Regions from separate parts of the Streptomyces sp. CG4 genome, predicted to be linked through region 1. Evidence: riboswitches for the same ligand, from Rfam matches in the RefSeq annotation. Region 1 holds a riboswitch; each other region holds the start of a gene.
The links. Region 1 has a riboswitch for cobalamin ahead of AB5L52_RS25380 (HoxN/HupN/NixA family nickel/cobalt transporter). Riboswitches for the same ligand answer to the same signal wherever they lie in the genome.
Positions count from the first base shown of each region.

Region 2: linked by a shared signal. The riboswitch ahead of metE (5-methyltetrahydropteroyltriglutamate--homocysteine S-methyltransferase) and the one ahead of AB5L52_RS25380 (HoxN/HupN/NixA family nickel/cobalt transporter) in region 1 are both predicted to bind cobalamin.
Region 3: linked by a shared signal. The riboswitch ahead of AB5L52_RS15360 (ribonucleoside-diphosphate reductase subunit alpha) and the one ahead of AB5L52_RS25380 (HoxN/HupN/NixA family nickel/cobalt transporter) in region 1 are both predicted to bind cobalamin.

Region 1 covers NZ_CP163525.1:5,551,758-5,561,742, forward strand. The annotation lists gene AB5L52_RS25355 (heavy-metal-associated domain-containing protein) at 1-176, opposite strand, end outside; gene AB5L52_RS25360 (MFS transporter) at 466-1,884, shown strand; gene asnB (asparagine synthase (glutamine-hydrolyzing)) at 1,901-3,727, shown strand; gene AB5L52_RS25370 (cytochrome P450) at 3,740-4,990, shown strand; gene AB5L52_RS25375 (L-tyrosine/L-tryptophan isonitrile synthase family protein) at 5,131-6,069, shown strand; gene AB5L52_RS25380 (HoxN/HupN/NixA family nickel/cobalt transporter) at 6,104-7,213, opposite strand; cobalamin riboswitch at 7,240-7,429, opposite strand; gene AB5L52_RS25385 (ArsR/SmtB family transcription factor) at 7,518-7,898, shown strand; gene AB5L52_RS25390 (peptide deformylase) at 8,070-8,255, opposite strand; gene AB5L52_RS25395 (peptide deformylase) at 8,264-8,632, opposite strand; gene AB5L52_RS25400 (hypothetical protein) at 9,057-9,590, opposite strand; gene AB5L52_RS25405 (alpha/beta fold hydrolase) at 9,809-9,985, shown strand, end outside.
Region 2 covers NZ_CP163525.1:9,150,571-9,160,555, reverse strand. The annotation lists gene AB5L52_RS42225 (polysaccharide pyruvyl transferase family protein) at 1-652, opposite strand, end outside; gene AB5L52_RS42220 (NADPH:quinone reductase) at 776-1,765, opposite strand; gene AB5L52_RS42215 (MBL fold metallo-hydrolase) at 1,837-2,724, opposite strand; gene AB5L52_RS42210 (OmpA family protein) at 3,084-4,535, shown strand; gene AB5L52_RS42205 (dihydrofolate reductase family protein) at 4,829-5,005, shown strand; gene AB5L52_RS42200 (acyl-CoA dehydrogenase family protein) at 5,157-6,347, opposite strand; cobalamin riboswitch at 6,564-6,787, shown strand; gene metE (5-methyltetrahydropteroyltriglutamate--homocysteine S-methyltransferase) at 6,941-9,250, shown strand; partial or broken gene AB5L52_RS42190 (FCD domain-containing protein) at 9,150-9,935, opposite strand.
Region 3 covers NZ_CP163525.1:3,404,441-3,414,425, reverse strand. The annotation lists gene AB5L52_RS15370 (cytochrome P450) at 1-951, shown strand, start outside; gene AB5L52_RS15365 (ribonucleotide-diphosphate reductase subunit beta) at 1,032-2,054, opposite strand; gene AB5L52_RS15360 (ribonucleoside-diphosphate reductase subunit alpha) at 2,054-4,438, opposite strand; cobalamin riboswitch at 4,561-4,728, opposite strand; gene AB5L52_RS15355 (GNAT family N-acetyltransferase) at 4,710-5,264, opposite strand; gene mctP (monocarboxylate uptake permease MctP) at 5,350-6,969, opposite strand; gene AB5L52_RS15345 (DUF3311 domain-containing protein) at 6,966-7,229, opposite strand; gene AB5L52_RS15340 (GntR family transcriptional regulator) at 7,371-8,135, opposite strand; gene nagB (glucosamine-6-phosphate deaminase) at 8,790-9,575, opposite strand; gene AB5L52_RS15330 (SDR family oxidoreductase) at 9,687-9,985, opposite strand, start outside.

The DNA of each region.
Region 1 (9,985 bases):
ACGATCGCGGCGCGCAGCCGTTCGTCGTCGAGGTCCGTGCCGTGCACGGTGACGGCGTTGGCGGAGAGGTCGACCACGACCTCGCTCACCCCGGGCACCTCGGAGACCTCTTCCCTGATGCTCGCCGCGCAGTGCTCGCAGCTCATTCCGGTGACGTGGTACTGCTTCTGGGTCATGGCGCAACTCCTGGAAGCCGATGGGGGTTTGGCGTGACGTACGTTCGCGCGAACGCGGAGGTTCAGGCTGTCGACGTCACCTCAGTAGTCGGATGAGCGGAGCCTGAAGTTCCTCCGTGAGCAAGCTGATTCCGATGGTCCTCGTGGGGCTCAACTGGCCGACGTGGCTACTTCCAGCCTTCCCGCCACATTTTTTGGGACAGGTCCGGGAACTCACGTGCGATCCCTCCCGACATGTGGGACGAGGCTGCCTTCCGGTAGCCCGCCCACGAAGGTGAGGGGCGGAAAGGTGACAGACCACAGACCCGGCTCGGAACAGCCCGGGCACATACCCGACGGCTCTGCCGGCGAGGACCGCTGGCTGCTGGTGGCCGTGGCGGGCATGCTGTCGTTCGTGGCGATGCTCGACATGAACATCGTCAACGTGGCGCTCGCGGACATCGCCGATGGCCTGCACGTCTCTGCGGCGACCGCCCAGTGGGCCGTGCTCGGATACCAGCTTGCCGTCGTCGCACTGCTGTTGCCCGTCGGACGTTGGCTGGACGGCGTGGGGATGCGCTCCGCCGTACTCGCCGCGACCGCCGGCTTCGCCCTGTGCAGCGCGCTGGCGGCCGCCGCTCCCTGGGCTGCCTGGCTGATCGCCGCCCGCATCGCGCAGGGCGCCTTCGGGGCAGTGCTGTTCGTGCTGATGCCGGTCCTCGCGCTCCGCTCCGTACGGCCGGAAAAGCGAGGGCGGGCGATGAGCGTGCCCGCGACCCTGGGCCCGCTGGGGGCGGTGACCGGGCCGGCCGTGGGTGGGCTGCTCCTGGACCATCTGGGCTGGCACGCCGTCTTCCTCGTCAAGATCCCCTTCTGCGTGCTTGCCCTGGTGGTGGCCTGGCGTGCGATGCCGCCGGACGGCGCCCTGCGCCGACCCGACCGGCGCTCGGCAGCAGACGTCCTCCTGGTGGCCACCGGTGTGGCGGCCCTGCTGCTGGCGCTGACCCTGGCCTCGGACCGTCCGGCGTGGCTGGTACTCGCGCTCGCGGCAGTCCCGCCGCTGTGGTGGTGGCTGCGTGGTCCGGGCGGGCGTCCGGTGACCGGCGTGCTGCGTGTCTCGGGGCTGTTCCGGGCACACGCTGCGGTACTGGCGCTTGCGGCCGGTTTCGCCGCCATGCACTACGTCGTCGCCCTGCACCTCCAGCGTGACGACGGCGTCAGCGCCACGACCACCGGGCTCACCGTGCTCGCCTTCCCGCTCGGCATGGGCCTGGCCGGACCGCTCGGCGGACGCCTCGCCGACCGGTACGGCGCCCGCCCGACAGCGGTCACCGGCGCCGCGCTCACCGCCGCCGGCCTGCTCCTCCTCGTTCCGCTGGGCGGCGACTGGTCACCGCTGGCCCTCGCCTGGCGGCTGGCGCTGGCCGGCATCGGCATGGGCCTGAACGGCGGCCCGACCCAGGCCCTGGTCATGGGTGCCGCCCCGCCGGAGCGGACCGCGACCGTCGGCTCGACCGTCCAGCTCGCCCGCAGCCTCGGCTTCACTCTGGGCCCAGCCCTGGCCACCGCCGCCTGGGGCCTTGCCGGAGCTGCCGACGGCGTGCACGCCGGGCTCGCCGTGGCCGCCACCGCCGCCTGCCTCGCCGTACCTCTGCTGGCACTGCCCGCACGACGGCCGGCCGCCGTGCCGGAGAACACCACCGACGCGGCGTCCGCCGCCCATCGTTGAGCAAGGAGTCACCCGTATGTGCGGAATCACCGGCTGGGCGAGCTTCCACCACGACGCCCGCACCCAGGCTCCGGTCATCGAGGCCATGACCGCCACCCTCACGCCCCGCGGCCCCGACGCCGGAGGCATCTGGCTCGGCGAACGCGCCGCGATCGGCCATCGCCGCCTGGCCGTCATCGACCTCGAAGGCGGCGTACAGCCGATGCCGGATCGCCCCGAGCAGCCGGACATCGTGCTCACCTACAGCGGCGAGGTCTACAACCACCACGCGCTCCGGGCCGAGCTGCGTGGCCGGGGCCATGTGTTCCGCACGCGCAGCGACACCGAGGTGGTACTGCGGGCCTACGCCGAATGGGGCGAGGCGGTGGCTGACCACCTGGAGGGCATGTTCGCCTTCGCCGTCTGGGACGAGCGGGTGCAACGGCTGCTTCTGGTGCGTGACCGGCTCGGCGTGAAGCCGCTGTTCTGGGCGGCCGTCGACGGCGGTGTGGCCTTCGCCTCCGAACCCAAGGCGCTGTTCGCCCACCCCGAGATCCGGCCCCGGGTGGATGCCGACGGGCTGCGGGAGGCATACAGCCTGCTGTTCAACACCGGGCCGACCGTCTGGTCCGGCGTGCGCGAGGTGGAGCCCGGCGGACTGCTGGTCCTCGACCGGGACGGCATCCGCGAACGCCGCTACTGGCAACTGGACGCCAAGGACCATGCCGACGACCAGGACACGACGGTGGAGCGGGTCCGTGCGCTGGTCGGCGCGGCGGCCCGCAGCCAGCTGGAGGCCGACGTCCCGCTGTGCAGCCTGCTGTCCGGCGGCATCGACTCCACCGTCCTGACCGCGCTGCTCGCCGACGAACTACGACTGCGGGAGGGGACGGAGGCGAGGATCCGCTCCTACGCCGTCGACTACAGCGACCAGGCCGAACAGTTCACGGGCGACGTCCTGCGCACCGGGCACGACACCCCGTACGCCACCGAGGCCGGCGCCTTCATCGGCACCGACCACAGCACCGTCGTCCTGGATCCGCGTGCTCTGCTCGACCCCGAGCACCGCAAGGCGGTCGTCGTGGCGCGCGACTCGCCGATCGGCGTGGGCGACATGGACACCTCGCTGTACCTGCTGTTCGGCGAGATACGGCAGCACTCCACTGTCGCCCTGTCCGGCGAGGCGGCCGACGAGGTGTTCGGCGGTTACCCCTGGTTCCACAACCCCAAGGCGCTCGCTGCGCAGACCTTCCCGTGGTTGCTGGTCACCGGCGACGAGGCCGCGATGCCGCTCAATCCCGAACTCGATCTGTGCATCGGCGAGTTCCGCAACGACACCTACCGCAGCGCGCTGGCCGCCGTACCCCACCTGGACGGCGAGAGCCCCGCCGAACACAGGCAACGCGAGATGCAGCACCTGTCCCTCACCCGCTGGCTGCGCCAGCTCCTGCACCGCAAGGACCGCCTCAGCATGGCACAGGGGCTGGAGGTGCGTGTCCCGTACTGCGACCACCGGCTCGTCGAGTACGCCTTCTCCACGCCCTGGGCGCTGAAGAGCTTCGACGGCCGGGAGAAGAGCCTGTTGCGCGCCGTCGGCACGGGCCTTGCCCCGGACTCGGTGCTGTACCGGCCCAAGAACCACTACCCGGCCACCCACCACCCCGACTACAACCGCGGCTTGCAGGACATGGCCCGCGACGCGCTCGCCATCGAACAGGTCCGCGCGCTGGCCGACGAGACCCGGATCAAGCCCTGCCTGGACACCCCGCCCGACCGGCTGGAGTGGGGCCACCGCCTGCGCCTCGAACGTGTCGTCGACCTTGCCCTGTGGCTGGACCACCACCGGCCCGAACTCGCCCTCTGAGGAGCCCCGTTCATGACCATCCAAGAGCCGGCGGCCAAGCCGGTACCCGACCCGGTCCCGCTGATGGGCTGCCCCTACAAGGCCGACCCCTACCCCCTGTACGAGCAGATGCGCGAGGCCGGCCCGGTCCACCGCGTCCTCTTCCCCAGCGGAGTGCAAGCCTGGCTCGTCACCGGCTACGACGCCGCCCACGCCGCGCTGAACGACGAGCGCCTGGGCAAGAACCACGACCGCGGCAACGACCGCTGGCGCGCCCGCGCCTCGATCATGCCCGAGCCGCAGCACTCCCAGCTCCAGGTCCACCTCCTCCACCAGGACCCGCCCAAGCACACGCGCATGCGCCGCTTCGTCACCGACGCCTTCACCCCACGTCGGATCGAGAGCCTGCGCCCCCGCTTCCAGGAGCTGGCGGATGCGCTGATCGACGCCCTGCCCGAGAGCGGGCCCGCCGACCTCGTCACCGGCTTCGCCGCTCACTTCCCCTTCCAGGTCCTCGCCGAAGTCATCGGTCTTCCGCAGGAAATGGCGGCCCGCTTCGACCGCGACTGGGGCAAGGTCGTCCAACCGGTCGGCCCCACCGACCCGGGACGCCCGCTGTATGAGGCGCGTCTGCACGGCCTGCAGAGCTACATCGCCGACGTCGTCGCCCACAAGCGCGAACACTGGGACGACGACCTGCTCAGCCGCCTCGTCGTGGCACGCGACCGCCGTGAACTGTCCCAGGAAGAGCTGGACTCGATGATCTTCCAGCTCCTCGTCGCGGGTCAGGAACCGGTCACCAACCAGATCACCACAGCTCTGATCGCGCTCTTCCGTAACCCGGACCAGCTGGCCCGCCTGCGTGACGAACCGGACGTACTGCCCCGCGCGGTGGAGGAACTCCTCCGCTACGACAGCGCCTTCGAACTCACCACCTGGCGCTTCTTCGACAAGGACAGCGACCTGCACGGCACCCGGGTACCGGCCGGCGACTCCGTGATCGTCTCCCTGTGCGCCGCCAACCGCGACCCGCGCCGCTTCCCCGACCCCGACACCCTCGACTTCGACCGCAGCCCCAACCCCCACCTCGCCTTCGGCCACGGCATCCACTTCTGCCCCGGCGCCGCCCTCGCCCGCGCCGAACTCCAGATCGCCCTGGGCACCCTGCTCACCCGGCTGCCCGGCCTACATCTCGCCATCAAAGTCGAGGACATCGAGTGGATCCCCGCCGTCCTCGGCCGCGGCACCAACAGCCTGCCCGTCGGCTACGACCGACGCCTCTGACACCGACGTAACGCTGACCGTGTCCGGCCACACCGGCCGGACCGGTCTCGGCTGACCCAAACCCGCTGACCACTGGCGCCTGGCGTGCATTCCCGCCACGGCGCCATGTCGACATGCCCTCGTATTCCAGGAGGAACGACATGCCCCTGACGATCCCGTCAGATGCCCTCCCCACCCGCATCGGCACCGAGATCCTCAACCTGCTCCTGCCGCATCACCGCACAACCGATCGCGCTCCCGTTCCCGCCCCAGCGGAAGCGTTCCACCATCAGCTGCGCCGCATCGCCGACTTCGTCCACCAGGGCGCCCCGGTCGTCTTCACCCTGCCCGGCTTCCCCTGCAAGTCACCCAACCCCGCCAAGGTCCTCGGTCACCTCCCCGACCAGGGCGAACGCCTCTCCCTGACGTTCCTGAACACCCTGTGCACCGAGATCGAGCGGATCTATCCGCCCGGGGCACGCGTGATCATCTGCTCCGACGGCCACGTCTTCGGCGACCTCATCCACGTCCCCGACCACCACATCGACGCGTACGCCGACGACCTTCGAATACAGATAGCCCAACTGGGCCTGGACAGACTGTCCGTCTTCGACCTCCGCAACATCCTCGGCGACCTCCCGCACGACATGAAACGCGCCCGAGTCCACGACCGGTACGCCCCTGCCCTGGACGCTCTGCGTGCCGAGGCCCGTACCGACGACCAGACCCTCGCCCTCTACCGGGGCATCACGCGCTTCCTCGTCGAGGACACCGCCGACTGGACCGGCACCCGCTCCGCCCTCCAGCGCAGCTGCCGGCAACGCGCCTACGGAGTCATCCAGCGCAGCCGCGCCTGGGGCGACCTGATCGCCGAACACCACGCCCACGCCGTACGCCTCTCGATCCACCCGCAACCCGTCGGCGGCCCGAAATTCGGCATCCGCCTCCTCGATGCCCCCGACGCCTGGACCACCCCCTGGCACTCCGCCGCACTCCACCGCGCCGACGGCACCTGGACGCTCATGCCCCGAGCGGCGGCGGCTCGGCTGGGCCATCTGATCCAACAGGACGGCAGGCCCAGCCACTTCGTGCACAACTGATCAGGCCGGGGTCACGGCGACAGCCACTGTGCCGTCAGCCGGTGTCCGCGGCGCGGGTGCTCCAGCGCTCCTCGACCTTGGCCAGACGCCAGTAGGCGACGGCCACGGCCCAGACGACCACGAACAGGCCGGCGATCACGTAGCCGACGTTGTCCAGGTCCAGGCCCGCGATCCAGCCGGATACGTCATCGCTCAGGCCCAGCTTGTCGTGCAGCACGCCGACCAGCTCGATCGTGCCGACGAAGAAGGCCACCGCGATGGACAGGCCGGTGATCGTGAGGTTGTAGAACACCTTGCGCACCGGGTTGGAGAACGCCCATTGGTAGGCGAAGTTCATGAAGGTGCCGTCGAGGGTGTCGAACAGGCTCATACCCGCCGCGAAGAGGAGGGGCAGGCACAGAACCGCGTACCAGGGCAGGCCGGCGGCGGCGCCGTTGCCGGCCAGGGCGAGGAGCAGAACCTCGGTCGAGGTGTCGAAGCCGATGCCGAAGAGGAAGCCGAGCGGGAACATCTGCCCCGGTCGGCGGATCGACTTGGTGAACCGGCCCAGGAGGCGGTTCATGAAGCCGCGCGAGTCCAGGTGCGCTTCCAGCTCCGCCTCGTCGTAACGTCCGGCGCGCATGGCCTTGAAGACGCGCATGATGCCGAACAGCGCGACGAGGTTGAGGGCGGCGATGAGGTACAGGAAGCTGCCGGAGACCGTGGTGCCGACGGTGCCGAGGACTTGATGGGTTCGGGAGCTGTCGTTCATCAGGGTGCCGGCGAGCTTGGCGCCCCCGGCGACCAGCGCGGCCATGACGACCACCACGCTGGAGTGCCCGAGCGCGAACCAGAAGCCCACCGACACGGGCCGCTTGCCGTCGGCCATGAGCTTGCGGGTGGTGTTGTCGATCGCGGCGATGTGGTCCGCGTCGAAGGCATGCCGCATGCCGAGGGTGTAGGCGGTGATGCCCAGCCCCACGCCGAACGCCTTGGTGCCGACCTCGTAGTGGTGCGGGACCACGAGCAGGAAGAGGATCCCGAAGGCGACCACGTGCAGAGCGACGATCACGGCCAGCAGGCCGACGGTTCGGACGGTGTCCTCGCGGCGCCAGCGGAAGGAAGGGGCGGCATCGGTTTCGGGCACGCCTTCGGACAGGGTCATACGGTCACGCTCCAGCACCTCGTGGATCAGCTTCGTGCTGCCGTGGCCGGTCTCCTGGCTGACGGGTCACCGCGCCCGCCCCTGCCTTCCCGGCCGCGAGGCCAGTGGCAATGCATGGGGCGGGAACTCCCCGATCACAGTGGCGAGGGCCGCTCCGGACTGAGCCCCTGGGGGCTGTCACCGGTCTTCCCGAACACCACGGCCTGCTCAGCCTAGAAGGCGGCCAGTGTCAGCTGCAAGGCTGCATATCTGAGCAGGTATAGAGGGGTATGGAGGGTGAAACGTGGGCTGCGATGATGCCCCCATGCATCTCGTCCCCGCGGAACGTGCCGGGCAGCGCACCATCGACGGCCATCGAGTCTGCGACGCCATCGCCGCCGTCGGCGAGCCCGAGCACGTACGCGCCTGGGCCGACCGCTTCTCCCTGCTCTCCGATCCCCGACGCCTGTCCCTGCTGCTCGCCCTTCACGAGGCCGGCCCCATCGCCGTGTCCGACCTCGCCGTCGCCACCGGGATGCGGGACACCGCCGTCTCCCAGGCCCTGCGCCTCCTGCGCACGGCAGGCATCGTCGAGGGCGAGAAGGACGGCCGGATCGTGCGCTACCGACTCGTCGACGGACCGGTTTCCGCGCTGCTGCGACACTGCGCATCCGAGCCTGGAGGGCACGTTCCCGCAATCCCCTGACCGGGCACTGGATCGAGGTGGTGCTGCGCGAGGGGCTCTCAGCCGAAGGCGAGTCCACGGAAAGCGTTGCGGACGTCGGTCAGGAGGCCGCGGTCGCGGGTGCAGTAGAACTTGTTGGTCAGGAGAGTGGTGCTTGAACTGCCTCTTCCTCACGCAGAAAGCTCTCAGGGCCTACTCGTATGCCCAGGCTCGTCCGGTCTGCCGGTAGCCCTCCACGGGGATCGGGTCGACGCCGGTTCGCATGCGGGCGGTGTACAGCAGGCCGTCGAGGTGGTCGATTTCGTGGTGGATGAGGCGGGCGAGGCCGCGTTCGTACACGGTGGTCGTGGTATCACCGCTCAGGGTGGTGGCGTTCACCGTGATCTTCAGCGGTCGGGGGACGAGGCCGCGGACGCGAAGAAGCTGAGGCAGCCCTCGTACTGCTCGTCCGTCTCCTCGGAACGGTTGGTGATCCGGGGGTTGAGCAGGATGACGGCCGGGGCGTCGTCGGCCGGCATGACGACTGCGGCGGCGCGCGCGATGCCGATCTGCGGGGCGGCGATGCCCATGCCCTTGGCGAAGGGGTGGACCTGACCGATGCGCTCGATGGCGGCGAAGAGTTCGTCCACGATGCGTTCGGCCTCGTCGCGCTCGGCGGGCAGGTCGAAGGCGCGGGCCGGTTCGGCGAGGATGCCGGCCCCGTGCTGGACGACGCCGAGGTCTCGCATGCGTTGGCTGGGCCGCACGTCAGTCACCTGAACTCCCTTGATCTGCTTCGCCTTCGGGCCGCGCCCGGAACCGCCATTCCAGACGGTACCGAGCGTGCAGGGCGGGTGCGGTGGTGATCCATGTGAATTGCCGTAGTCCGGCGGCGAAGGCCAAGCTGGAGAAGGCGGAGAAGAAGGCCCGCAGGGCCGCCGAGGAGGTGGCTGCCCTGGAGGAAGATGCCGCGTGATGTGTGCCTGATCCGTGTCGGGAGCCGTAGTCGCAGGGGCCGCGCCGTCGTGTGTGAACGATGGCGCGGCCCCTGCGGTTTCTCCGGGGGTCTGTCCGATGGGCCGGTGATCGGCGCTGGAAACGGTGGCGCTCACGGTTGCCTCGGTCATGGTTTCAGTCACCGAAATCACATGACCGGGCTGCCCCGGGGAGCCTCCTAGGCGCCGAACCATCCAGCCCGGCCTACAGGATCGTCAACGTCGTCACCCCGGTCGCGCCAGTCACGCCGCCCGCTAGGCAATGCAGCGCGCTCGGTTGGGGCACCGGGATGACCTGGAGCAGCTTTCGGCCGTGGAAGGGGCCGTGGGTGACGGTGCCGGTGACTGGGGTGACCACTTGGCCGGCCACAGCCGTGCTGCTGCCGCTGATGTCGGCGGTGCTGGAGTCGCCCGTGTTCCAGACATAGGTCCGGCGGGCCCGGAAGCCTTCGAGCAGGTTGTTGCAGCCCGTGGAGAGCGTGAACTCCTCGTGATAGCTGCCGCTGCGCACCGCGCCGTTGCCCCCGGCACAAGAGGCGAAGCGCCCGTCGATCGTGACGTGGACGGGTCGCGCCTGGAGGGTGAGTCCCGGGGAGTAGCTGATGGACTCGGTTCCCTCACACTGCAGCAGCCCTGAGCCTTGGGGGTGGGCGGACGCCGGCACCACGGGCGCGGCCACGCTGAACACCACGGTGGCCGCCAGAGCGATTGCACGCGACCACTTCTCACCCGCCGTCACGGAGGATCTCTTCACATTGAGGACCATGGGGCACACCGTGCCCCGCTTGCACAGTCCGGAGACCGGCGCACGGGAGCATTCGACGGGTTCGCGTACCGGGGAAGTGCGCACGACGCGCTTCGCGCGCGCCTACCCGCACCGATCGTCTCGCGCATAGTCTCGTGCCGCCCCTTGACCGCCTTCCGCAGGGTCCTGGGCCGGAGTGAGCTGGAGAGAGATTGCACACCCTGGAGAGCGCCACGCTGGCAGTGCCGGGGGCGCGGCTGTACTTCGAAGTGCGCGGCACCGGACCGCTGTTGCTGCTCATCCCGGGTGGCGCCTCCGACGCCGAGGTCTTCCGCGACCTGGCCGACGAGCTCGCGGCTTGCCACCGCGTGGTCACCTACGACCCACGC
Region 2 (9,985 bases), 3.6 Mb from region 1:
GGACCTCCTCGGACCACCGCGTGGCCGGGAGGTGGTCGAGGTCGCCGGGGCGGGACAGCAGCGCCGCGTCCGAACCGAAGTAGTCGGTCGCACGGTCCCCCCGCAGGTGGGCGATCTTGGCCGCCGAGAGCGGGTCGCGCATCCAGACGCGGTGGCTTCGCGTCATCAGGCGGGAGAAGCGAGGGCCGTACTCCTTGTCCTCGTAGTCGGACTGCGTGTTGTGCAGGATCGTGCCGCCGTAGCTGAGTGTGCGGGCGAGGAGTTCGTCCGGCTGGTCCGCCAGCAGCAGGGTGCGGTGCAGCAGCGCCCGGGCGGCGTCGCGGTCCCCGGCGATGCCGAAGTCGAGCAGGCGGTTCGTCGCGTCCTGCGCCAGATAGTGCCGGGTATGCAGGAAGTCGCCCCAGAAGACGACCGCGTCGTGGTCGCGGAGCGAGCCGAGGTGCTCGGTGAGCGCATGGAAACGGAACGGGACATCGGCCGCTCGCACACCCGCGCGCAGCGGCACGGTCTCCGGCGGATGGAGCGTGTACCAGGTCGCGTCGGTCTCGACCCCCATACGCCGTCGCAGGGACTCGAAGGCCAGGTCGACGGTCAGCATTCCTGTGTTGCGGTAGCCGATGTTGGGCGCGGTGATGACGGCGACGCGTGCCATGTGTTCGTCTCCCCTGAGCCGTTGCCGACGCCTCGGCATGTGGCGCTGACAGCGGCCAACGTACCCAGTGACGCCGCTGCGACGTCGGCCCGCCCCTTGACTGGCTGCTTTCCGACGGGCAGGTCACTCGCCGGCTGTCAGGTCCGTGCGCAGGACCGCACGGCGTCCGTGCAGTTCGCCCTTCTCCATCCGGGCGTGCAGGTCGGCCGCCGCGCTCAGCGGGAAGACCTCGATGCCGCCCGAGCGCAGAGCGTCCTGGCGGAGGAGGTCGTTGATGCAGGCGGCGGCTTCGGCGAGTTCCGCGGAGGTCGCGTGGGAGATCACGAACCCCACGACGGAGCGGTCGTTCATGTAGAGCGCCCCGGCGGGCAGTACGGGACGGGTCGCGGCGCCGGCGAACAGCACCACGCGGCCTCTGCGGGCGAGGAGGCCGACCGTGGTCTCCAGGTCGTTGACGCCCGCCGTGTCCAGGTACAGGTCGAGCCCCGAGGGCGCGGCCCCGCGGATCCTCTCGGTCAGGTCCGGATCCCGGTAGTCGAACACCTCGGCAGCGCCCAGCTCCGCGCAGTAGTGCGCGTCGCGCGCAGCGGCCGTCGCGAGGACCCGGGCGCCGGCCCGTACCGCCATGGTCAGCAGGGCGCTGCCGACGCGGCCCGCGCCGCCGGCGACCAGCACGGTCTCCCCCACGCGGAGCCGCCCGTGGACGAACAGCGCCAGATACGCGGTCGCCGCCGGATGGAGCACGGCGACTGCGGCGTACGGGTCGACGCTGTGGGGCAGGTGGTACAGCCGGTCGGCCGCCACCACCCGCTCCGCCGCCGCGCCCTGCCTGCCGCCGTGTCCGAGGCTGTTGCACCACACCCGGTCCCCGGCGCGGAAGCCGGTGACACCGGGGCCCGTCTCGGCGACCCTGCCGACCAGGTCACGGCTCACGACGAAGGGGAAGTCCATGTGTGTGGGGAAGAGGCCCGACCGCACGAACGTGTCCACCGGATTGACCGTGGTGGCCAGGACGTCGACCAGCACATCGGTGGGGCCGGGCCGGGGAGCGGCGATCTCGCCGTACCGGATGACGTCCGCCGGACCCAGCTCTTCGATGTAGGCAGCACGCATGGGATGACATGGTTCCACATACGTCCGCTCAACCACCGGATCGTCTCGTTACGACGGCTTCGACCGGACCGCTACCAGCGCACCGCAGTGAAGTCGACGGGTCGCGGCTTCAGTTCACCCGTGTGCTCCGTCAGCCTGCGCAGTCGCCTGGCCATCTCGTCGGCGGGCAGGTGCCAGCGGTCGCCGTGGCCCGGCAGCAGCCACTCGAAGCGCAGCCGGCCGGCGGTCCGCGCCAAGGAGGCGGCCAGCTCGGTGATGGAGTACCAGGTGACGCTCTCGGCCACCTCGAGGTCCCCGGTCGTACGTGACCAGTAGAAGCTGTCGCCGCTGAAGCAGTACCGCTCGTCGACGACGTAGAGCACGCTGCCCTGGGTGTGGCCGGGCAGCGGGTGGGCGATCACACCGTCCGCGATCTCCGCCGGGTCGGTGCCGTGCAGGACGTGGTCGGCGTCCGGGACGGCGTCGAGGTCTCCCTCGTGGATCCACAGCCGCGCGCCGAAGCGGTCGGCGTAGCGCCGGCCGTGCGCGACATGGTCGCGGTGGGTGAGCAGGACGTCGGTGACGGCGCCCAGTTCCTCGTAGCGGGCGGCCAGCTCGTTGCTCCAGCGCGGGGTGTCCACCATCATCACGGTACCGCCGGGGCGACGTAACAGGTAGGAGTTGGCGGCCGCGGTGTGCGTGGAGTTGTGTCCGCACAGGTACACGGTGTCGTCGAGGGCCAGCGGGAAGGGGTCCTGTGCCGTGTCCAGCCGTCCGCCCGGGGGACGGATGGAGCGGGTGTGGCAGGCATGCGCGGCGGCGTTCAGGAGCCGTACCTCGGCGCGGTCGCGTGGCTGGCGCAGGACGACCGAACGGCCGTCGGCCTCGCCGATCAGGTCGGGCGCGAGCTGCCGTGCGACATCGCAGTTGGTGCATCGCTCGTCCACGTACCAGCCGTCCTCGAACCGTTCCTCGCCCATGGCTCGTCCATTCCGCGTCTCTTCCGCCATCCGGTTTCTCTGTCTCCAGAGGTATCCACGCCCCTCGGATAAAGGAAGAGGGCCCGGATCTTGTGCTTGCGGCGGGGCGCTGCTCTGAGCGGGCCGCCCTGGGGAACGGCATGCGTTTCAGGTCAGGGGGCGGCGGGTCGCCTCGGCAGGGGTCCGGATGTCCCCGGAGGGCACTGCCGGGTGCACCGCGGACTGCCCCGCCGGGTCCCGACGCCAGCCTGGGAGGGGGGTATGCACGCGACAGCAGGCGGACGGACAGCGCCGCCGAAACGCAGCGCACCGCCGGCAATCGCGCGGCCACCTCCTACGTCCATCGGATCCAGCGATACGTGGACGACTCCGCCCCGGCCACGCCCCAGTTCGACGCGGCGTCCGGCGACCGGCTGCCGGCCTTCGCGCTGAACGAACCCGCGGTCACCGTGACCCTCGACCAGGGCGGCTTCCAAGGCACGGTCGGACGACACGGCCCGGCGACGGCCCCGGTCACCCTGACCTGGTCCAACGACCCTTCGCTGGCCATGAATTCCGAGTTCGGGGCCAAGGAGTTCTACGCCGTTCCGGCCGTCGTGGCCGCCGCGAACCGGTCGCTGGCCGACTCAGGCAGCTACGTCCGGCTGGCCCCGGGCGGCCACTCACTGCCCAACGCCGACGGGGAGCGGCTCGTGGTGGTCCGGCCGCGGCTGGCGAACGATCTGGACGACGTCGTCCTGACGAGGTTCATGCACCTGGTCCAGCACGAGTGCGTGGAGGTCGCCCAGAAGCTGACCGGCGGGCCCCTGGGCCATGCGGTCTTCCGCGGGCCCGGCGGCGAGGCCGTCGCTTCGGGCATCGGCCCCAAGGGGGTCACCGGGCTCCCGCGGCTCGCCGGCGCGCTGACCTCGGCCCGGCCGCCGAGGAATCCGCGCGAGGCGGCCGGGGCGACGCAGAGCGCCGATCCGGAGCAGGCGCCCGGAGAGGCCTACGGCACGAGCCTGTACCACCAGGAGCTCCAGGACAACGAGTACGCCATCGGCCTCAACGAGCACGCCCGGGCCCGGGTCGGCGAGGCGCTCACCACGCAGACCATCGGTTCCGAGCCGCGCCCGGGCGTCCCCGGGAACTTCGACTTCTCCCGCAACCGAGTGCCCGCCGAGCGCATCTGGGTCTACCACTACGCCGCCGTGGTGGCCGAGAGCAGCGACGGCGGCGACCAGATCACCCTGGAGAACTTCAACCGCAACACACTGATGGAGCAGTTGCTGCGCGAGGCCGCACGGCAGACCGCCGAGGCCTACGCGGGCGCCAACCCCGGACAGGTCATGCCGCCGCCGCAGGCCATGCGGGCGGCCCGCGAGGTGCTGGAGCGGGAGACCAGGTCCGCGATGGGCGACATGTGGTACTTCAAGATGTACGAGCCCGGTGGCGAGCGCAGCTTTCACGCCAAGAACCGCATCACCGCGCTCAATCCGCTGACGGTGGCCACCACGACCGTCCCGCACCTACTGTTCGAGAACCACTCGGACGTCCTGCTGCCCAACAGCGCCGCCCTGCTCGACCGGGTCGCCCCGGCGTGGCGGCAGTCGGCGGCACCGATCGTCATCGAAGGGCACGCCCGCGGTGGTCCGCTCCCGCCGCGGAACCTGGCGCGCAAGCGGGCCGACGCCGTGGTGGCCCAACTCGTCGGGCTCGGCATCGCCCGCGACCGCATCACCGTCAGGACCCGGGCGCACAGCGATCGTCCGATGGCGGCGGTCTACCCGGCGGACCGCCCCGAGGAGTACGTACCGGGCAACCGCGCCTGACCGCGCCGCGGCCCGGCTCGTCACCCGGTTCTCAAGGATGTCGTACGGGTCTGTCGAATGCGCGGGCTCCCGATCGACGTGAGGGTGAAGGCAGGACACCCCACGGACTTCAGGAGCATCCATCGTGACCGTGACCGCGGACATGGCCATCTCCCTCGACGGCTACGTCGCCGGCACCGGCGTCCGCGTCGACAACCCGGGAGGAGACAGCGCCGAGCCGCTCTTCGAGTGGATCCACAGCCTGGCGAGCTGGCGGGGACCGGAATGTCGACATCGCGGGCGGGGCGAGCACGGTGCGGCAGTACCTCGGGGAGGGCTTCATCGACGAGCTGCAGCTGCACGTGGTGCCGGCGCTCCTCGGCGCGGGGCAGCGGCTCTTCGAGGGAGTGGGCGCCGGGGGGCGGAGCCTCAAGCGGGTCAGGGTGGTCGACACACCTCTCGCCACCCACCTGAAGTACCGCTTCGTGTAGCGATCCCGGACGCATGCGTGTACCCGCCGGATGCAGGGGGCTGTGCGACCGCGAAACCGCGGACGCCGTAGCGCCACCGCCACGGCGTCCGCGGTCTCGCGCGGTGTTCTACCGCGATCTCGCCGCGCGGCGTCCTACCTCGTCGGCGAGGTCACCGCTTCGGCTCCGCGCTCTCGGCGCCCAGCGCCCAGGCGCCATAGGCCGCCCCGGCGGCCTCGAAGGAGAAGATCACGTGGGACGCGGCGGTGTTGACGTCCCGCCAGAACCGCTGGACGGGGTCGGACTCGAAGTGGCCCGTCGTGCCGGTACCACGGAAGAGGCGTTCGGCGGCCGACACGGACAGTTCGACCGCCAGCGCGAAGTCCCGGGGCCCGCGGACCGCCGCCTCGCCGTCCCTGGTCTCCTCGACGCCGTCGGCGACCCGCGCGGCCCGCTGGACGAGGAGCTCGGCGGCGTCCACCTCGGCCGCCGAGCGGGCCAGGTCGATCTGCACCGGCGGCTTCTCGCGCAGCGGGGCGCCGCGCCGGTCGGTCCGGCGGAGGTTCTGCTCGGCCGCGGCGCGGACCGTGCCCCGCGCGGCGCCCACCACGGGGACGGCGAGCGGCAGGGCGTTCAAGGCGTGCACGGGGACCGTGTGGCACCGGGCCTCGGAGGCCGTGGCCCGCCCCGCGTTGATGTCGAACCGGGACAGGGTCAGCTCCTCGGGCACGAACACGTCGTCGAGGACCATGGTGTCGCTGCCCGTCCCGCGCATGCCCAGGGTGAACCAGGTGTCCTTCACGGTGATGTCGGCCCGCGGCACCGCGAAGAACCGCACCTCGCCCCGCCCGTCGGGGCCCGTCTTGCCGGGTACGGCGGAGCAGGCGAAGACCCAGTCGGCGAAGCGCACCCCGCTGATGTACTTCCACTCACCGCTGAGCCGCCAGCCGCCGGAGACGCGCTCCGCCTTGCCGGCCGGCATGAGCGCACCCGCCATCAGGGCGTCCGGCCCGTCGGCCCAGAGCACCGCCTGCCCCTCCGGGGGCAGGAACGCCCCGTAACGAGCCGCGTAGGCGGACAGCGAGGCGGCCCAGGCCGCCGAGGCGCAGCCCTCGCCGACCAGGATCACCGCCGAGGTCATGTCCACGAAGCCGCCTTGCGTGCCGCCGAAGGCCGCGGGCACGAAGTGCCGGGCGAACCCGGCCTCCCGCACCGCCTCGACCACCTCGGGCGCAAGCCGCCGGGCGGCCTCCGTCTCCTCGCTGCACCGCGCCGCGATCTGCGCCACGCGCGGAGCAGCGGCGACGACCTCCGCCACGCTCGCCCTCTCGGCCAGGATCGCCGCTGTGCTGTCGCTGAGCATATATTCGCCACCTCCACTGGGATGGCCGCAGTCTCTCCGGCCGAGCCCGCGACGGGCCGCACCCAAGCCGGGAGCGGCCCGTCAATCACCCGACCGGCTTCAGGCCGCCGCGGCCCGCCGGCGGGCCGCGGGGACGCGCGGGGCACGCCACGGCCGCGTGTCTCACCTCACCTTCCGAATGCCGGACGTGTGCCACCGCACCGCGGGTGGCCCCGTAGGGTGTCCCCTGCAGCTGGTTCGCCCCGTCAGCCAGGCGGGACGCGTCGTAAGAGGGAACCCGGTGGGAATCCGGGACTGCCCCGCAGCGGTGAGCGGGAACGACCGCCGTCATACGCACTGGGTCCGAGGTACCGGGCCTGGGAAGCGACGGCCAGTAGGTGTCCTCCTGGGGGAGGACGTGCCCGCGAGTCCGAAGACCTGCCAACTGCCCGCGTGCGGGACACCTCGTGCGCGGACATCCCGGTGACCTCGAGGGCGGGTCGGCGTACCGAACCGAACGGACGGCGTGAGCCGTTGCCGTGCGGTCCGTCACCCCTTCGCGCTCGCGTCCCGTCGCCGGGATCTCAGGGATTCATCTCGCGAAGGAGATCTCCGTGACCAGCAGGTCCGCAGCCGCGGCAGCACGGGCCACCGTGTACGGCTACCCCCGTCAGGGCCGAAACCGTGAACTGAAGAAGGCGATCGAGGGCTACTGGAAGGGCCGCGTCACCGCCGACGCCCTCCGGGCCACCGCCGCCGGACTGCGCCGAAGCACCTGGCGGCAGTTGGCGGACACCGGCGTCGACGAGGTGCCGACCGGCGACTTCTCGTACTACGACCATGTACTCGACACCACCGTCATGCTCGGCGCGATCCCCGCACGCCACCAGGAGGCGGTCGCCGCGGATCCGCTCGCCGGGTACTTCGCCATGGCGCGCGGCACCCAGGACGTCGCCCCGCTGGAGATGACGAAGTGGTTCGACACCAACTACCACTATCTGGTACCCGAGTTGGGCCCGGACACGGTGTTCACGGCCGACTCGGCCAAGCAGGTGGCGGAGCTGACGGAGGCCCTCGCGCTGGGCCTGAGCGCCCGGCCCGTCCTCGTCGGGCCGGTCACCTATCTGCTGCTGGCCAAGCCCGCACCGGGCGTGCCGGCCGACTTCGAACCGCTCACGCTGCTGGACCGGCTGCTGCCGGTGTACGGCGAGATCCTCGCCGACCTGCGCGCGGCCGGTGCCGAGTGGGTCCAGCTCGACGAGCCCACGCTCGTACAGGACCGCACCCCGGCCGAACTGAACGCCGCCGCCCGCGCCTACCGCGACCTCGGCGCCCTCACCGACCGGCCCCGGCTGCTGGTCGCCTCCTACTTCGACCGGCTCGGCGAAGCCCTGCCCGTGCTGGCGAAGGCCCCGGTCGAGGGCCTGGCCCTGGACTTCACCGAGGCGGCCGCCGCCAACCTGGACGCGCTCGCCGCCGTCGGCGGGCTGCCCGGCAAGCGCCTGGTCGCCGGCGTCGTCAACGGCCGTAACATCTGGGTCAACGATCTCAAGCAGTCCCTCGCCACGCTCGGCACCCTGCTCGGTCTCGCGGACCGGGTGGACGTGTCGGCGTCCTGCTCCCTGTTGCACGTGCCGCTCGACGCCGGCCTGGAACGGGACATCGAGCCGCAGATCCTGCGCTGGCTCGCCTTCGCCCGGCAGAAGACCGCCGAGGTCGTCACCCTCGCCAAGGGCCTCGCCCAGGGCAGCGACACGATCGCCGCGGAGCTGGCCGCGAACCGGGCCGACCTGGCCTCGCGCGCCCACTCCCCCATCACCCGCGACGCGGCCGTACGGTCCCGGGCGGCCTCCGTCACCGAGGCCGACGTCCGCCGTTCCCAGCCGTACGCCGAACGGGCCTCGGCGCAGCGGGCCCGGCTCGGTCTGCCGCTGCTGCCCACGACCACGATCGGTTCGTTCCCGCAGACCGCCGACCTGCGCACCGCCCGCGCCGACCTGCGCGCCGGCCGCATCGGCACGACCGGCTACGAGGAGCGCATCGAGGCGGAGATCCGGGAGGTGATCTCCTTCCAGGAGAAGACCGGACTGGACGTCCTGGTCCACGGTGAGCCCGAACGCAACGACATGGTGCAGTACTTCGCGGAGCAGCTCACCGGTTACCTCGCCACCCAGCACGGCTGGGTCCAGTCCTACGGCACCCGGTACGTCCGCCCGCCGATCCTCGCCGGTGACATCGCGCGACCGGCGCCGATGACCGTGCGCTGGACGCGGTACGCCCAGTCGCTCACGGACCGCCCCGTCAAGGGCATGCTCACCGGCCCCGTCACGATGCTCGCCTGGTCCTTCGTCCGGGACGACCAGCCCCTGGCCGAGACCGCCCGGCAGGTCGCCCTCGCCCTGCGCGACGAGGTGAACGACCTGGAGGAGGCGGGGACTTCGGTCATCCAGGTCGACGAGCCCGCGCTGCGCGAGACCCTGCCGCTGCGCGCCGCCGACCGCCCCGCCTATCTCGCCTGGGCCACCGAGGCGTTCCGGCTCACCACCGGTGGCGTTCGGCCGGACACCCAGATCCACACCCACATGTGCTACGCCGAGTTCGGTGACATCGTCCAGGCCATCGACGACCTCGACGCCGATGTCATCAGCCTGGAGGCGGCTCGCTCCCATATGCAGGTCGCCCGGGAACTGGCCGCCCACGGCTACCCGCGCGAGGCCGGCCCCGGCGTCTACGACATCCACTCCCCCCGCGTCCCCGGCACGCAGGAGGCGGCCGGACTCCTGCGCACCGGCCTGCGGGCGATCCCCGCCGAACGGCTGTGGGTCAACCCCGACTGCGGCCTGAAGACCCGCGGGTGGCCGGAGACCCGCGCCTCCCTGGAGAACCTGGTCGCGGCCGCCCGCGCGGTACGAGCGGAGCTGTAGCGGACCCACAGCGGACATCCGGCCCGGGCCACCCCGTGGCAGCGGGGCTGGGAGGATGCGGCACATGGTCACGGCTGTGGAGTGGGGGCGGATCCGGGAGACTCTGCGCTTCGGGCAGGTCTTCCGGGGCACCGTCGTGAAGGTGCCCCGACCCGGCGCGATCGGGATCTTCGTGGACATCGGCCTGCCCGTAGGAGGCTTCGTCGACGTCCTGCTGCTGCCCGAACAGGAGGAACGCTGGCCGCCGGAGGGTACGGTCGCCGATTTCGAGGTCTGGTGGGTGGACGACCGTCAGCAGGTGCGGCTGAAGCCGTCCGATCCGCTGTATCTGCGGGCGGACTTCGCGGAGTTCGCCGCGCGGGTCAGGCCCGGTTGGCCCTCCGACATCGGCCGGCTGGTGCCGGTCCGCGACCCCGCCGGTCCGGATGAACTCGCGGTGTGCGGCGAGCATTTGGCGAACGCGCGGGGGCTCGCCGTGCTCGAAGGCGGTGACAATGGCGTCGTGCTGGGCGAGGATCGCCTCGGCGCGGGCGAAGTCTCCGGCTGCCGCGGAACGTCCGTAGGACTGGGCGCGGTGCGGCTCAAGGACCTCCCACAGCCGGGTGACGAAGCGCAGCAGCCACTGGTTGTCGCACCGGTCTGGCAGGGCGAAGTGGAAACTCCGGTGGCGGCGATCACTGCCGGTACGTCGTCGGCGGCGGTGGCGGCGCGCTGGGCGTCGACGGCGGCGCGAGC
Region 3 (9,985 bases), 2.1 Mb from region 1:
TGGCGGCCCGGCGAGACCATCGAGTGCACCTCCGAGTCCTTCCGGGTCGCCGTCCGCATCGCCGCCCGCTGCCTGCTGCGCGGCGACTACATGGACGAGCGCGCCGAGCGGCTCAGCATCGACCTCGCCGCCGTCTTCCGCGGTATGTACCAGCGCATGGTCATCCCGCTCGGGCCGCTGTACCGGCTGCCGTTCCCGGCGAACCGCGAATTCAACCGGGCGCTGGCCGATTTGCATCTACTGGTCGACGAGATCGTCGCCGAGCGGAGGGCATCTGGTCAAAAGCCGGACGATTTGCTGACGGCATTGCTGGAGGCAAAGGACGACAATGGCGACCCCATCGGGGAACAGGAGATCCACGACCAGGTCGTCGCGATACTCACCCCCGGCAGCGAAACAGTCGCGTCCACGATCATGTGGCTGCTGCAGGTGCTCGCGGAACACCCGGAACACGCGGAGAAGGTACGGACCGAGGTCGAATCGGTGACGGGTGGCCGGCCGGTCGGATTCGAGCACGTCCGCGCACTCCGGCACACCAACAATGTCGTCGTCGAGGCCATGCGGCTCCGGCCCGCCGTATGGATTTTGACCCGGCGCGCGGTGACCGACACCGAACTCGGCGGGTATCGCATTCCGGCCGGGGCGGACATCGTCTACAGCCCGTACGCGATCCAGCGCGACGCCCACTCGTACGACCGCCACCTCGACTTCGACCCCGACCGCTGGCTGCCGGAGCGGGTCAAGGACGTACCGAAGTACGCCATGAGTCCCTTCAGCGTCGGCAACCGCAAGTGCCCCAGCGACCACTTCTCGATGACCCAGCTCAGCCTGATCACCGCGGCGATCTCGGCGAAGTACCGCTTCGAGCAGGTCAGCGGGTCCAACGACACGACCCGGGTGGGCATCACGCTGCGCCCGCACGATCTGCGACTGCGGGCGCAGCCCTGGTAGGTGACCTGGTACCGGCGCGCGCTCAGACGGCCCGCGGGCCCGGAACGCGCGCCGGTAGGCGTGGGAGACCGGCTACCGGCTCAGAAGTCCTCGTCCAGGTCCACGGTGCCCTCGACCGCGACCTGGTACGCCGACGGGCGGCGCTCGAAGAAGTTCGTCAGCTCCTGAACACCCTGCAGCTCCATGAAGGAGAACGGGTTCTCCGAGCCGTACACCGGGGCGAAACCGAGGCGGCCGAGCCGCTGGTCGGCGACGCACTCCAGGTACTGCCGCATCGACTCGGTGTTCATCCCCGGCAGGCCGTCGCCGCACAGGTCGCGGGCGAACTGCAGCTCGGCCTCGACGGCCTCCTTCAGCATGTCGACGACCTGCTGCTGGAGCTCGTCGTCGAAGAGGTCCGGCTCCTCCTTGCGGACGGTGTCGACCACGTCGAAGGCGAAGGACATGTGCATCGTCTCGTCACGGAACACCCAGTTGGTGCCGGTGGCGAGACCGTGCAGCAGACCCCGGCTGCGGAACCAGTAGACGTACGCGAACGCGCCGTAGAAGAACAGGCCCTCGATGCACGCGGCGAAGCAGATCAGGTTGAGCAGGAAGCGCCGGCGGTCGGCCTTCGTCTCCAGCCGGTCGATCTGCTCCACCGAGTCGATCCACTTGAAGCAGAACTCGGCCTTCTCGCGGATGGAGGGGATGTTCTCGACGGCCGCGAAGGCCGCCGTCCGGTCCTCCGGGTCGGGCAGGTAGGTGTCCAGCAGCGTCAGATAGAACTGGACGTGCACGGCCTCCTCGAAGAGCTGACGGCTCAAGTAGAGCCGCGCCTCGGGGGAGTTGATGTGCTTGTACAGCGTCAGGACCAGGTTGTTCGCGACGATCGAGTCGCCGGTCGCGAAGAAGGCCACCAGCCGGCCGATCAGATGCTGCTCGGCCGGGGTCAGCTTCGCGAGGTCGGCGACGTCCGAGTGGAGGTCGACCTCCTCCACGGTCCAGGTGTTCTTGATCGCGTCCCGGTAGCGCTCGTAGAAGTCCGGGTAGCGCATGGGACGCAGCGTCAGCTCGAAGCCCGGGTCGAGGAGATTGGTGTTTCGGGTGGTGCTGGTGCTCATTACTGGCAGGCCTCGCAGGACTCGGGGTTCTCAAGGGAGCAGGCGACGGCGTCGGGGTCGGCGACCGCCTGCGCGGGGATGGGGGTCTGGGTCTGCGCCTGAGCCTGGGCGGCGCGGGCGATCCGGGTCGCCGGGCGGGAGCGCAGGTAGTACGTCGTCTTCAGGCCCGACTTCCAGGCGTACGCGTACATCGAGGAGAGCTTGCCGATGGTCGGCGTCTCCAGGAACAGGTTCAGGGACTGGGACTGGTCCAGGAACGGGGTGCGGGCGGCGGCCATGTCGATCAGGCCGCGCTGCGGGATCTCCCACGCGGTGCGGTACAGGGCCCGCACCTCCTCGGGGATCCAGACGAACTCCTGCACGGAGCCGCCCGAGTCGCGCAGCGCCTCGCGGGTGCGCGCGTCCCACACGCCGAGGTTCTTCAGGTCCTGCACCAGGTAGGAGTTGACCTGGAGGAACTCACCGGACAGGGTCTCGCGCTTGAACAGGTTCGACACCTGCGGCTCGATGCACTCGTACACGCCCGCGATGGAGGCGATGGTGGCCGTCGGGGCGATGGCGAGGAGCAGCGAGTTGCGCAGGCCCGTCTCGGCGACACGCCGGCGCAGCGCCTCCCAGCGCTCGGGCCAGGTCAGTTCGACGCCGTAGTGGTCGGGGTGCAGCACGCCCTGGGCCGTACGGGTCTTCTCCCAGGCCGGCAGCGGGCCGCTGCGCTCGGCGAGGTCGGTGGAGGCCTCGTACGCGGCGAGCATGATGCGCTCGGCGATCCGCGTGGACAGGGCCTTGGCCTCCGGCGAGTCGAAGGGCAGGCGCAACTTGAAGAAGACGTCCTGCAGCCCCATCGCGCCGAGGCCGACGGGGCGCCACTTGGCGTTCGACCGGCCCGCCTGCTCGGTCGGATAGAAGTTGATGTCCACCACGCGGTCGAGGAAGGTGACGGCGGTGCGGACGGTCTCGTCCAGCCGCTCCCAGTCGAGGCCGCCGGTCACTGTGTCGACAAAGGCACCCAGGTTGACGGAGCCCAGGTTGCAGACCGCCGTCTCGCCGTCGTCCGTGACCTCCAGGATCTCCGTGCAGAGGTTGGAGGAGTGGACCACATGCCCCGGCAAGGCCGTCTGGTTGGCGGTGCGGTTGGCGGCGTCCTTGAAGGTCATCCAGCCGTTGCCGGTCTGCGCGAGGGTGCGCATCATCCGGCCGTACAGCTCACGGGCCGGCAGGGTCTTCTTCGCCAGACCTGCCGCCTCGGCCTTGCGGTAGGCGGCGTCGAACTCCTCGCCCCACAGGTCCACCAGCTCCGGCACGTCGGCGGGGGAGAACAGCGACCACTGCGCGTCGGCGTTCACCCGGCGCATGAACTCGTCCGGGATCCAGTGCGCGAGGTTCAGGTTGTGCGTACGGCGGGCGTCCTCACCGGTGTTGTCCCGCAGCTCCAGGAACTCCTCGATGTCGGAGTGCCAGGTCTCCAGGTAGACGGCCGCGGCGCCCTTGCGCCGGCCGCCCTGGTTCACCGCGGCCACCGAGGCGTCCAGGGTCTTCAGGAACGGGACGATGCCGTTGGAGTGCCCGTTGGTGCCGCGGATCAGCGAACCGCGGCTGCGGATCCGGGAGTACGACAGTCCGATGCCGCCGGCGTGTTTCGAGAGCCGGGCCACCTGGTGGTAGCGGTCGTAGATGGAGTCCAGCTCGTCCAGCGGGGAGTCGAGGAGGTAGCAGGACGACATCTGGGGGTGCCGCGTGCCGGAGTTGAAGAGCGTGGGGGAGGACGGGAGGTAGTCGAGGCGGCTCATGAGCCCGTAGAGCGCGGCGACTTCGTCCACGGAGCGAGGGGTGTCGTCCTCGGCCAGGCCGCTCGCCACCCGCAGCATGAAGTGCTGGGGCGTCTCGATGACCTTGCGGGTGAGGGGGTGCCGCAGCAGATAGCGGCTGTGCAGCGTGCGCAGGCCGAAGTAGCCGAAGCGGTCGTCGGCCGCCCGGTCGACCAGGGCGTCGAGGCGGGCCGCGTGGAGCCGCGTGAACTCCGCGGTGCGGTCGGCGATCAGGCCCTCGCGGTGGCCGACGGCGACGGACTCGGTGAAGGACGTCACGCCCTGCGAGGCGGCCTCGGCGCGGATGGAGAGGGTCAGCAGCCGGGCGGCCAGCTTCGAGTAGGCGGGGTCCTCGGAGATGAGCCCGGCGGCGGCCTCGGTGGCCAGTTCGCGCAACTCCGCCTCGTCGGCACGGGCGGACCGGCCGCGCAGCGCGGCGGCGGCGACCCGGCCGGGGTCGGCGTCGGGGAGGTCGGAGGTCAGCTCGGTCAGGGTCCGCAGCAGCGCGGTACCGGGACCGTCGGTCTTCAGCTCGCTGACTTCGCCGACTGAAGCCGGATCTGCTGGCGCGATGGTCACGTGGGGCTCTCCCTCGCTCGGCACGGGGGCCTGCGGAGGACAGGGGGCAGCCACGAGCGCGCACGCGTCGCGTCCACCGGCCCATTCCACGAGGCCCGGACGTCTCAGGGCACCCGGACCGGACGGTCGGGTGCGCTGTCGACAGGTCCTCGGACTGACTCCTGTGCGATGCGCTCCGCCTCGGGGGCGGACATGCACAAGTACACCGTTGCGGGACAGTTCCGGATTCGCACCGGATTCCCCTGTGGCGACAGCGAGGACGAGCATACATCTAGTGCCGGGCTGTCGTGGCACCACCAGATGTTGTGTCGCGACGGTCTCGGAGCGTCAACTCGTAGGTGAGCAGAGTGATGTCGTCCAGGTGCGGCACGGGATTCCAGTCCCGCTCGGGTGTACGGACGAAGCCGAGGCGTTCGTAGAGCCGGTGGGCGGCGTGCATACGGCGAGAGCTCGACAGGACGACGGCGGTACAGCCCTCCGTGCGCCGGGCGCGGTCGAGACAGGCACGGACGAGGGCTTCGCCGATGCCCCGGCCCCGGGCGTCGGGTGCGACCGCGAGCGCCCTGATCTCGGCCTCGCCCGGACCGGCGATATCGGCGACGGGGCCGCCCGACGGGACGAAGGTCACGCCGCCGACGAGCCGTTCGCCCGCCATGGCAACGAGGACCTCGGCCGCGGCCGCGCGAGCGGCCACGTCCTTGAGGGCGGGCAGATACGGGTCGGTCCCGCCGTAGTCGAGGAGGCCGTCGTCGAGGTAGGCATGCGCTGTGATCTCGCCGAGTTCCGCGTGTTCGGTGGGTTCGGCGGGGCGGATGAGGATGTCCATGGTGTGAGTGTGCAAGTGAGCGGGCCGCCGTAGCACTTGCTTTCGGCGGCCCGCTGCGGGTTGCTCGCGCAGTTCCCCGCGCCTCTCAGGGGGTTGCGGTGGGCGTCAGTTCCTTCTGGACGCCCGGTTCTCCCGCGTCCGCCGTGTAGTCCTCCGGCTTGGTCTCGTCGATGCCCTCAGGAGCCTTCACGGCCTTCAGGATCAGGGTCAGGACAACGGTGACGACGACGTTGAGGACGAACGCCGTCAGGCCGATGTAGCCGATCTCCCCGATGCCGGGGATCTCCTTGGCCGAGCCGCCGAAGTGCTTCTGGGTCGGGGAGGCGACGCCGTACGCGGCGACCGTGCCGTACGCCATGCCGACCGCCCAGCCGGCGAGCAGCGCCCAGCGGTGGAACCAGCGGGTGAACAGGCCGCCGACCAGGGCCGGGAAGGTCTGCAGGATCCAGATGCCGCCCAGCAGCTGGAAGTTGATCGCGACCGTCTTGTCCATGGTGAGGACGAAGACCAGCGCGCCGACCTTCACCAGCAGCGACACGGACTTGGAGACCTGGGCCTCCTGCTTCGGGGTGGCGTCCGGCTTGATGAAGTCCTTGTAGATGTTGCGGGTGAAGAGGTTCGCCGCCGCGATCGACATGATGGCGGCGGGTACGAGCGCGCCGATGCCGATCGCCGCGAAGGCGACCCCCGCGAACCAGCTCGGGAACATGTCCTCGAACAGCTGCGGGATCGCCAACTGGCCGTTCTTGACCTTCACTCCGGCCGCGATCGCCATGAAGCCCAGCAGGGCCAGCAGGCCGAGCATCAGGGAGTACAGCGGCAGGATCGTGGTGTTGCGGCGGATCACGTCACGGCTCTTGGAGGACAGGGTCGCGGTGATCGAGTGCGGGTACATGAAGAGCGCGAGCGCGGAGCCCAGCGCCAGCGTCGCGTACGTCCACTGGCCCGCCTCCGGTGGCGCGAGCGCACCGCGCGGCTTGCCCGTCACCGGGTTGACCTGGCTCAAGGCGTGACCCGCCTTGGCGAAGATCTCGTCGAAGCCGCCCAGCTTGATCGGGATGTAGATGATCGCCACCGCGATGACGAGGTAGATCAGCCCGTCCTTCACGAACGCGATCAGGGCGGGCGCGCGCAGCCCGGAGGAGTAGGTGTACGCCGCCAGCACGCCGAAGGCGATGAGCAGCGGCAGGTCTCGTACGAACCAGTTGCTGCTGCTGTCCCCGCCGACGCCCATCACGTCCAGCACCGCCTGGATGCCGACGAGCTGGAGCGCGATGTACGGCATCGTCGCCAGGATGCCGGTCAGCGCCACCGCCAGCGACAGGCCCCTGGAGCCGAACCGGCCGCGCACGAAGTCCGAGGTCGTCACATAGCCGTGCTTGTGGGACACCGACCACAGGCGAGGCAGGAAGGTGAAGATCAGCGGGTAGACCAGGATCGTGTACGGCACCGCGAAGAAGCCGGACGCGCCCGCCGCGTAGATCGCCGCCGGTACGGCGACGAAGGTGTACGCCGTGTACAGGTCGCCGCCGAGCAGGAACCAGGTGATCCAGGTGCCGAACGACCGTCCGCCCAGGCCCCATTCGTCCAGCGAGTGCTCGTTCTCGGCCCGGCGCCAGCGTGCGGCGAGGAAGCCCATGACCGTGACGGCCAGGAAGAAGAAGATGAAGACGCCGAGCGCGACGCCGTTGACGCCGTTCTTCACTTGTCCGCACCGCCCTTCTGGGCCGCACGGCCGCGCTGGTCACGCTGCCACAGCTTGTAGGCGGTCACGGTGAGCGCGGTGGAGATCAGCACCCAGAGCATCTGGTACCAGTAGAAGAACGGGATCCCGATGAACGCGGGGTCCGTCTTGGCGTAGGAGCCGACCCAGAGCAGCGCCACGAAGGGCGCGCCGAGACACAGGGCGATGATCACCCTGACCGGTGTGACGATCGGTGGTCTCACTTCAGGCGTATCGGACATGCCACGGCTCTCCGTCCCCTCGCTGATCACCTGTGTAATGCGCAGGCAATCTAGGTGACGGTGTCGTGGCAGTGGAAGACCTCGTCCGCATATCGGTATATCGATTCAGCGAACGTCCACGGGCCGCGCTCGTGCCGGGACTTACTCGGCGGGCCGCTTCAGTCGCGCCACGAACTTGTAGCGGTCCCCCCGGTACACGGACCGCACCCACTCCACCGGCTTGCCCTCGCGGTCCAGGGAGTGCCGGGAGAGCATCAGCATCGGCAGGCCCACGTCGGTGCCGAGCAGGCCCGCCTCGCGCGGGGTGGCCAGCGAGGTCTCGATGGTCTCCTCGGCCTCGGCGAGGTGGACGTCGTAGACCTCGGCGAGGGCGGTGTAGAGGGACGTGTACTTCACCAGGGAGCGGCGCAGGGCAGGGAAGCGCTTGGCGCTCAGATGCGTGGTCTCGATCGCCATCGGCTCGCCGTTGGCCATGCGCAGCCGCTCGATGCGCAGCACGCGTCCGCCGGCGCTGATGTCGAGCAGCCCGGCGAGCCGGTCGTCGGCCGTGATGTACCCGATGTCCAGCAGCTGCGAGGTCGGCTCCAGACCCTGGGCGCGCATGTCCTCGGTGTAGGACGTGAGCTGGAGCGCCTGGGAGACCTTGGGCTTGGCGACGAACGTGCCCTTGCCCTGGATGCGCTCGAGCCGGCCCTCCACGACCAGCTCCTGCAGGGCCTGGCGGACGGTGGTGCGGGAGGTGTCGAACTCGGCGGCCAGCGTGCGCTCGGGCGGGACCGGCGTGCCCGGAGCCTGCGTCTCCGTCATGTCGAGCAGGTGCTTCTTCAGGCGGTAGTACTTGGGCACGCGCGCCGTACGGACGGTCGTCCCGGCCTCGTTCTCCGCACTGCTGACGTCGGTGCTCATGCTCTGCCTTCCCGGCTCCGAATGCCGAAAGCGACCGACCTGCTATCGGCCACGGCTCACATCGTGGCACGGCTTCGCGGGTCAGGAGTCCCCCGCACGCTCCGTGATCCCCTCTATATACCGTCGCACCCGCCCTTGGTCTAGTCCATCAGGCACCCAGGAAGCACGCCCAGGCAGCCGCGGAGGCCCCGCCACGCCCCCTGCCGAGCCCCGCCGGCTCCCGGCCGGCCCCTGTGTCGAGCCCGCCTCGAACCATGGCCGGCGCCCGGCCGATCCCGCCTGGATCCGTAGCCGTCCCCTTCAGCCGTCCCCTTCCTGACCGCTGCCGGCTTCCGCTGCCAGACCCGTGCCCCGGCTGGGTCCCCGGCCGACCCTGCTGGATCTGCTGCCGAGCCCCTGTTGATCTCAGCGGGCTCCGCCGTCAGCCCCGTCCCTCCACCGGCTCCGCCCCGGGCTGAGTCGCGGCCGGCTTCGCTGCAGCCCTGCTGGTCCCAGCGGGCTCCGCCGTCAGACCCCCTGCACCGGCCCCATCCCGGGCCGAGCCCCGGCCGGCTTCGCTGCCGAGTCCTGCCAAGCCCTGCCCAACCCTGCCGGCTCCCGGCCGGCCCCTGTGTCGAGCCCGCTGGATCCCCTGTCGGCCCTCGGCGCTCCCCGCTAGATCCCCTGCCAGTTCGGCTTGTTGGCGTAGGTGTGGCGGAAGTAGTCCGCCAGCTTCAGTTTGGATGCGGCTGCCTCGTCGACGACCACCGTGGCGTGGCGGTGCAGCTGGAGTGCGGAGGCCGGGCAGACGGCCGCGACCGGTCCCTCGACGGTCGCGGCGACCGCGTCCGCCTTGCCCTCGCCCGTCGCCAGCAGCACCAGGTGCCGGGCCTCCAGGATGGTGCCGATGCCCTGGGTGATGACGTGGTGCGGCACCTGGTCGATGTCGCCGTCGAAGAAGCGGGCGTTGTCGACGCGGGTCTGCTCGGTCAGTGTCTTGATCCGGGTGCGTGAGGCGAGGGACGAGCAGGGCTCGTTGAAGCCGATGTGTCCGTCCGTGCCGATACCGAGCAGCTGCAGGTCCACCCCGCCGGCCTCGGTGAGCGCGCGGTCGTACGCCTCGCACGCCGCCTGGATGTCCTCGGCGGTGCCGTCGGGGCCGAGGAAGGAGCCCATGCCGATGCCGAGCGGCTCCAGCACCTCGCGGCGCAGCACCGAGCGGTAGGACTCGGGATGGTCTGCGGGCAGCCCCACATACTCGTCGAGCTGGGCTACACGGGCCCGCGAGGTGTCGACGGCGCCGGAGCGCACCTTCGCGGTCAGTGCCTGGTAGATGGGCAGCGGGGTGGAGCCGGTGGCCACGCCGAGCAGGGCGTCGGGCTTGCGTCGCAGCAGCTGGGCCATGGCCTCGGCGATCAGCTCGCCGCCCGCCGCGGCGTCCGGAACGATGACAACTTCCACGCTGGGCCTGCCGTTCTGAAGTGGGCTCGGTGCGTCTATGTGGTTTAGACCAATCTAACAGAATCGGCCTTCGGCAGCCCAGGAAAGAGAAGGAGAAGGCCCGGGAAAACCTCAGGTGAGGGAACCTCCCGTCGCGTCCAGCCAGTGGCCCGTCACCCAGCGCCCGTCCTCCGAGACCAGGAAGGCCACCACGTCGGCGATGTCCGCCGGAGTGCCCACCCGGCCCAGCGCCGAGAGTGCGGCCGCACCCCGCCATGCCTCCTCGCTCGCGCGCAGCCACGCCGCGTTGACGTCGGTGTCCACGATGCCGGGCGCCACGGAGTTCACCGTGATCCCGCGCGGGCCGAGCGTCTTGGACAGGTCCCGGGTGAAGACGTCCAGCGCTGCCTTCGTCATCGCGTACGCCATCA